DNA from 2 places in the Streptomyces sp. NPDC042002 genome. Region 2 is predicted to be linked to the other one. Evidence: predicted binding sites of a transcription regulator. Region 2 holds the regulator's gene; the other holds the start of a gene.
The links. Region 2 encodes HrcA, which represses chaperone genes, less so after heat shock. Its sites were predicted from a motif close to TTNGCACTCNGNNNNNCNGAGTGCNAA; they were not measured.
Positions count from the first base shown of each region.

Region 1 (3,406 bases), on a different contig from region 2:
GGCGCCCGCCGCCCGCGCCCTCGCCGGGTACGCCTCCCGGCTCCGTCAGGCCGAGGCCCGGCGCGCCGCCGTCGCGAAGCGCTGGGGGCTGGCCGAGGTGCCGCTGACGCCCCCGGCGCCGCCCGCCAGGAAGCCGGTCATCGGGGCCCGCAAGGGTTTCGAGGTCGACGGTCAGAAGGAGCTGGGGCTGCCGCCCGTCTTCACGACCGTCCCCACCAAGGACAAGGTCGTCTTCCTCACCGTCGACGACGGTGAGGAGAAGGACCCCGTGTTCCTGCGGATGATGAGCGACCTGAAGATCCCGTACACCGCCTTCCTCACCGACTACCTCGTCAAGGACGACTACGGGTACTTCCGGAAGATGCGCGACCGTGGCATCACCCTCGACAACCACACCCTGCACCACCTCTATCTGCCCGCCCTCTCCTACGAGCGGCAGAAGCACGAGATCTGCGGCATGCAGGACGTGATGGAGAAGCAGTTCGGCAGGCGCCCGACCGTCTTCCGGCCGCCGTACGGCAACTACGACCAGGACACCCTGCGCGCCGCCGAGTCCTGCGGCATCGAGTACGCGCCCATCTGGGACGAGGAAGTCTTCGTCGACCACTGGGAGTACCGCGAGGAGGACCAGGACCTGCACCCCGGCGACATCGTCCTCACCCACTTCCGGGGCCGCGAGGACTGGAACGGCACCATGTCCGACATGGTCCGCCGCTTCCTGAGGACCGTCACGGCCAAGGGGTACGCGGTCGCGCGCCTGGAGGACTACCTGTGAGGGTGCGGGTGCCGGTCGCCGGGCTGCTCGTGGCGGTGCTGCTCAGCGGCTGCGCGCAGTCCGTCGACCCCATCGAGCGGCTCGGGAAGAAGGCCGCCCAGCGGGTGCACCCGCAGGAGTCGGCGTACCGCCGCTGGGGTCTGGCCGCCCCGCTCGTCCCGGCGCCGAAGGTGCCCGCCCGGACCGCCGCGCGCACCGCGGGTCCGGGACTTCCGCCCGTCGTGGACCGTGTGCGCACCCGCGACAAGGTGGTCTTCCTGACGTACGACGACGGGGCGGAGCGCGATCCGCGGTTCGTCGACATGGTCCGCGAACTGCGGCTGCCGGTCAGCATGTTCCTCACGGACAGTGTCGTCGGGCCGGGGTACGGGCACTTCGCCCGGCTGCGCGCGGTCGGCGCGAGCGTCCAGAACCACACCCTCGACCACGCCTCCCTGCGCGGTCTGCCCTACGCCGGCCAGCGCGCCGAGATCTGCGGACAACAGGACAAGCTCAGACGGCGCTTCGGCGTCCGGCCCCGGCTGCTGCGGCCCCCGTACGGCCGGTACGACGAGATCACCCTGCGCGCCGCCGCCGACTGCGGGGTCGCCGCGATCGTCCTCGGCCGGGCGGCCGACGCGCACCGGTTCCGGCCGGGCGACATCCTCGCCGACTTCGGCGAACCCGATCTCACGGGCGCCACGCTCCGGCTGCTCCGCCGGATCCAGCGGGAGGGCTTCACTCCGGCGCGGCTGGAGAACTACCTCTAGCCGGCGGGACAACTGTCTCCAGGGGGCCGCCGTTCGGCGGGGTCCGGCACTGTTCCGAGGCCGCCGAACGGTGCCGGACCACGCCGTTCGGGGCGCGCCACGCCGACGCCTTTGGCACTCCGCTTGACCGAGTGCTAATCGCAGTCATAGTCTCAGGTCTGGCACTCCCCCCTGGAGAGTGCCAATAGCGACAGGCAGATCCGGCACCCGCGACGACGGATCCACCTGGTCGCCACCTCAGACAGTTAACCCCGTGAGATCTCCGAAGGGGGAGGTCGGATCGTGACGACCACCAGCTCCAAGGTTGCCATCAAGCCGCTCGAGGACCGCATTGTGGTCCAGCCGCTCGACGCCGAGCAGACCACGGCCTCTGGCCTGGTCATCCCGGACACCGCCAAGGAGAAGCCCCAGGAGGGCGTCGTCCTTGCCGTGGGTCCGGGGCGCTTCGAGGACGGTAACCGTCTTCCGCTCGACGTCACCGTCGGCGACGTCGTGCTCTACAGCAAGTACGGCGGCACCGAGGTGAAGTACAACGGCGAGGAGTACCTCGTCCTCTCGGCCCGCGACGTGCTCGCGATCATCGAGAAGTAATTCACCCGGTAAGGGCGTTCGGGGTCATTCCCCGGACAACCCCGCACCAAGCATTGCAGTGAACTGCGCCCCTGGCCCCCGCTACCTCTGATGAACCGGGCGCTGGGGGCGCCGTTCGTTTCTCCCAAGTTTTCCGAGAGGGCTGAACCGCTCCCATGGCGAAGATCCTGAAGTTCGACGAGGACGCCCGTCGCGCCCTCGAGCGCGGCGTCAACAAGCTTGCCGACACGGTGAAGGTGACGATCGGCCCCAAGGGCCGCAACGTCGTCATCGACAAGAAGTTCGGCGCCCCCACCATCACCAACGACGGTGTGACCATCGCCCGCGAGGTCGAGCTCGACGACCCGTTCGAGAACCTCGGCGCGCAGCTGGTGAAGGAGGTGGCGACCAAGACCAACGACATCGCGGGTGACGGTACGACCACCGCCACCGTGCTCGCCCAGGCGCTCGTCCGCGAGGGCCTGCGCAACGTCGCCGCCGGCGCGTCGCCCGCCCTCCTGAAGAAGGGCATCGACGCCGCGGTCAAGGCCGTGTCCGAGGAGCTCCTCGCGACGGCCCGCCCGATCGACGACAAGTCCGACATCGCCGCCGTGGCCGGGCTCTCCGCGCAGGACAGCCAGGTCGGCGAGCTCATCGCCGAGGCGATGGACAAGGTCGGCAAGGACGGTGTCATCACCGTCGAGGAGTCCAACACCTTCGGTCTGGAGCTGGACTTCACCGAGGGCATGGCCTTCGACAAGGGCTACCTGTCCCCGTACATGGTGTCCGACCAGGAGCGTATGGAGGCCGTCCTCGACGACCCGTACATCCTCATCCACCAGGGCAAGATCAGCTCCATCCAGGACCTGCTGCCGCTGCTGGAGAAGGTCATCCAGTCGAACGCGTCGAAGCCGCTTCTGATCATCGCCGAGGACGTCGAGGGCGAGGCCCTGTCGACCCTGGTCGTGAACAAGATCCGCGGCACGTTCAACGCCGTCGCCGTGAAGGCTCCCGGCTTCGGTGACCGCCGCAAGGCCATGCTCGGCGACATCGCCACCCTCACCGGTGGTCAGGTCATCGCCGAGGAGGTCGGCCTCAAGCTCGACCAGGTCGGCCTGGACGTGCTCGGCAGCGCCCGCCGCGTGACCGTCACCAAGGACGACACCACCATCGTCGACGGTGGCGGCAGCTCCGACGAGGTCCTCGGCCGCGTCAACCAGATCAAGGCCGAGATCGAGAACACCGACTCCGACTGGGACCGCGAGAAGCTCCAGGAGCGCCTCGCGAAGCTGGCCGGCGGCGTGTGCGTGAT
Region 1 is NZ_JBVJCT010000022.1:71,509-74,914, reverse strand. It holds gene ACZ6KY_RS27365 (polysaccharide deacetylase family protein) at 1-775, shown strand, start outside; gene ACZ6KY_RS27360 (polysaccharide deacetylase family protein) at 772-1,524, shown strand; gene groES (co-chaperone GroES) at 1,807-2,115, shown strand; gene groL (chaperonin GroEL) at 2,271-3,406, shown strand, end outside.
Region 1: the regulator HrcA is predicted to act here: its motif matches at 1,636-1,662, upstream of groES (co-chaperone GroES).

Region 2 (3,406 bases):
GCACCTTGGTGCCGAGGGACGCCGCCGTCATCGGGAGGGTGACCGTGCAGTGCAGGTCGTCGCCGCGACGCTGGAACGTCGAGTGCGGCAGCTCGTGGATCTCGACGTACAGGTCGCCGGCGGGGCCGCCGCCGGGGCCGACCTCGCCCTCGCCCGCGAGCTGGATCCGTGTGCCGTTGTCCACACCGGCCGGGATCTTGACCGTGAGGGTGCGACGGGACCGGACCCGGCCGTCGCCCGCGCACTCGTGGCACGGGGTCGGGACCACGGTGCCGAAGCCCTGGCACTGCGGACACGGCCGTGAGGTCATGACCTGGCCGAGGAACGACCGCGTCACCTGGGACACCTCGCCGCGACCGCGGCACATGTCACAGGTCTGCGCGGAGGTCCCGGGCGCCGCGCCCTCACCGTTGCAGGTGGCGCAGACGACGGCCGTGTCGACCTGGATGTCCTTCGTGGTGCCGAAGGCCGCCTCGTCGAGCTCGATCTCCAACCGGATCATGGCGTCCTGGCCGCGGCGGGTGCGCGAGCGCGGTCCACGCTGCGACGCCGTGCCGAAGAAGGCGTCCATGATGTCGGAGAAGTTACCGAAGCCGCCCGCGCCGAAGCCGCCGGCCGCGCCGCCGCCCTGCTGGGACAGCGGGTCGCCACCGAGGTCGTAGACCTGCTTCTTCTGCGGGTCCGACAACACCTCGTACGCGGCGTTGATCTCCTTGAACCGCTCCTGCGTCTTCGGATCGGGATTGACGTCCGGGTGAAGCTCGCGAGCGAGCCTCCGGAACGCCTTCTTGATCTCGTCCTGGGACGCGTCGCGGCGCACGCCGAGTACGGCGTAGTAGTCCGTGGCCACTTATGACTCCGCCAGGATCTGTCCGACGTACCGTGCCACCGCTCGTACCGCTCCCATCGTTCCCGGGTAATCCATGCGGGTCGGGCCGACCACGCCGAGTTTGGCTACTGCCTCGCCGCCCGAACCGTAGCCGACCGAGACCACGGACGTGGAGTTGAGTCCCTCATACGCGTTCTCGTGCCCGATTCGCACGGTCATGCTCGAATCCCCGGCCTCTCCAAGCAACTTGAGGAGCACGACCTGCTCCTCCAGCGCTTCGAGCACCGGCCGGATGGTGAGAGGGAAGTCATGTCCGAATCGCGTGAGATTGGCGGTACCGCCGATCATCAGCCGCTCCTCGGTCTCCTCGACGAGTGTCTCCAGCAGTGTGGAGAGCACCGTCGAGACCGTACCCCGGTCCTCCGCCTCGAAGGCGTCCGGGAGGTCCTGGACGAGCTGCGGGACGTCCGCGAAGGGGCGTCCCGCGACCCGGCTGTTGAGCCGGGCCCGCAGATCCGCCAGCGAGGTCTCGCCGAACGGAACCGGACAGTTGATCATGCGCTGTTCGACCCGGCCGGTGTCCGTGATCAGCACGAGCATCACCCGCGCGGGGGCGAGTGACAGCAGCTCCACATGGCGCACGGTCGAGCGGGTCAGCGAGGGGTACTGCACGACGGCGACCTGCCGGGTGAGCTGCGCGAGCAGCCGCACGGTCCGCCCGACGACGTCGTCGAGGTCGACGGCTCCGCCCAGGAAGTTCTGGATGGCGCGCCGCTCGGGCGCGGTCATCGGCTTGACGCCGGCGAGCTTGTCGACGAAGAGCCGGTATCCCTTGTCCGTGGGGATGCGGCCGGCGCTGGTGTGCGGCTGGGCGATGTAGCCCTCGTCCTCCAGGGCGGCCATGTCGTTGCGGACGGTCGCCGGTGAGACGCCCAGCCGGTGCCGCTCGGTGAGCGCCTTGGAACCGACCGGTTCCTCGGTGCCCACATAGTCCTGGACGATGGCGCGGAGCACCTCGAGCCTGCGTTCACTGAGCATCGCGCACACCTCCAGAAGTCGACTCGGTGGTCTTCGTGGCCTTCGTGGCTTTCGTCTGGCACTCGGCGCACGGGAGTGCCAGCGTTCCCCGGCCCAGTGTACGGCGGTGAGGCACGACCCCGGCAAGGGCGGGCCTGCGATGCCGTGCACGGCACCCGGTCACCGTTAGCGTCGCCGCATGAGGCTGACTTGGGAAGAGCTGGGGTGGGAAAGGGTGGCGCCCCGGGTCGGGCGGCGGCGGCTTCCCGGCTGGGACTGCACGGTCGGGCTCGTCGTCGGCGAGGGCGCGGCGCTGATGATCGACGCGGGATCGAGCCTCGCGGAGGGCGCGCGGTTGCGCCGGGAGGCGCAGGCTCTGGCCAAGCACCGTGTGACCCATCTCGCGCTCACCCACCCGCATTTCGACCATGTATTCGGCGCCGCGGCGTTCGCGGGCGCGCAGATCCTGGCCGCGGACGGCTCGGCCGAGGTGTACGAGAACGGTCGCGGGGAGCTGTGCGCGGACGCGGTGCGCAACGGTCTCGGCCCGCGGGCGGCGGAGGAGGCGGCCGACATCCTCGTACGTCCCCGGGAGCTCGTCCGGGACACCCGGAACCTGGAGCTCGACGGTGGCGTCGGGGTCCGGCTGGTGCGGACGGGTGAGGGACACACCGCCCACGACCTCGTGGTCGTGGTGCCGGGCGACCCGGCGGTGGTGTTCTGCGGCGACCTGGTCGAGGAGTCCGGTGAGCCGCAGGCGGGACCCGACGCCGTGCCGTCGCGCTGGCCCGCCGCCCTCGACCGGCTGCTCGCCCTCGGCGGCGAGAACGCGCGGTACGTGCCCGGTCACGGGGCGGTCGTGGACGCCGCGTTCGTACGGGCCCAGCGGGACGCCCTGGCCGAACGTTTCGGCGCGGCGGGTTCCGGCGCGGGAGGTTCCGGCTCGGGAGGTTCCGGCTCGGGAGGTTCCGGCGTGTCGCGGTGATCACCGCCGGGCTTCTCCTATCGTCATCCGAATGCGCCAGTACTCTCCGGACCTGACCCCGCCGTGGAAGAAGCCCAAGCCCGTGCCCGAGGTCCCCGCGGACCCCGGTCTGGTGGTCGAGGAGCCCGGCACCGGCTTCTGCGGCGCGGTGATCCGCTGCGAGGCCGGCACGGTGACCCTGGAGGACCGCTTCGGCAAGCACCGGGTGTTCCCGCTGGAGCCGCGCGGTTTCCTCCTGGAGGGCAGGGTGGTGACGCTGGTGCGCCCGACGGCCGCGGCGCCCGTACGCCCCAGCCGTACGGCATCCGGTTCCGTGGCGGTGCCCGGCGCCCGCGCCCGGGTCGCGCGGGCCGGACGCATCTACGTCGAGGGCCGCCACGACGCCGAACTGGTCGAGCGGGTCTGGGGCGACGACCTGCGCGTCGAGGGCGTCGTCGTGGAGTACCTGGAGGGCGTCGACGACCTCCCGGCGATCGTGGCCGCGTTCGACCCGGGCCCGGACGCCCGGCTCGGCGTCCTCGTCGACCACCTGGTGCCCGGTTCGAAGGAGTCCAGGATCGCCGCGGCGGTCACGA
Region 2 is NZ_JBVJCT010000015.1:131,598-135,003, forward strand. It holds gene dnaJ (molecular chaperone DnaJ) at 1-850, opposite strand, end outside; gene hrcA (heat-inducible transcriptional repressor HrcA) at 851-1,867, opposite strand; gene ACZ6KY_RS22975 (MBL fold metallo-hydrolase) at 2,046-2,831, shown strand; gene ACZ6KY_RS22980 (DUF3097 domain-containing protein) at 2,863-3,406, shown strand, end outside.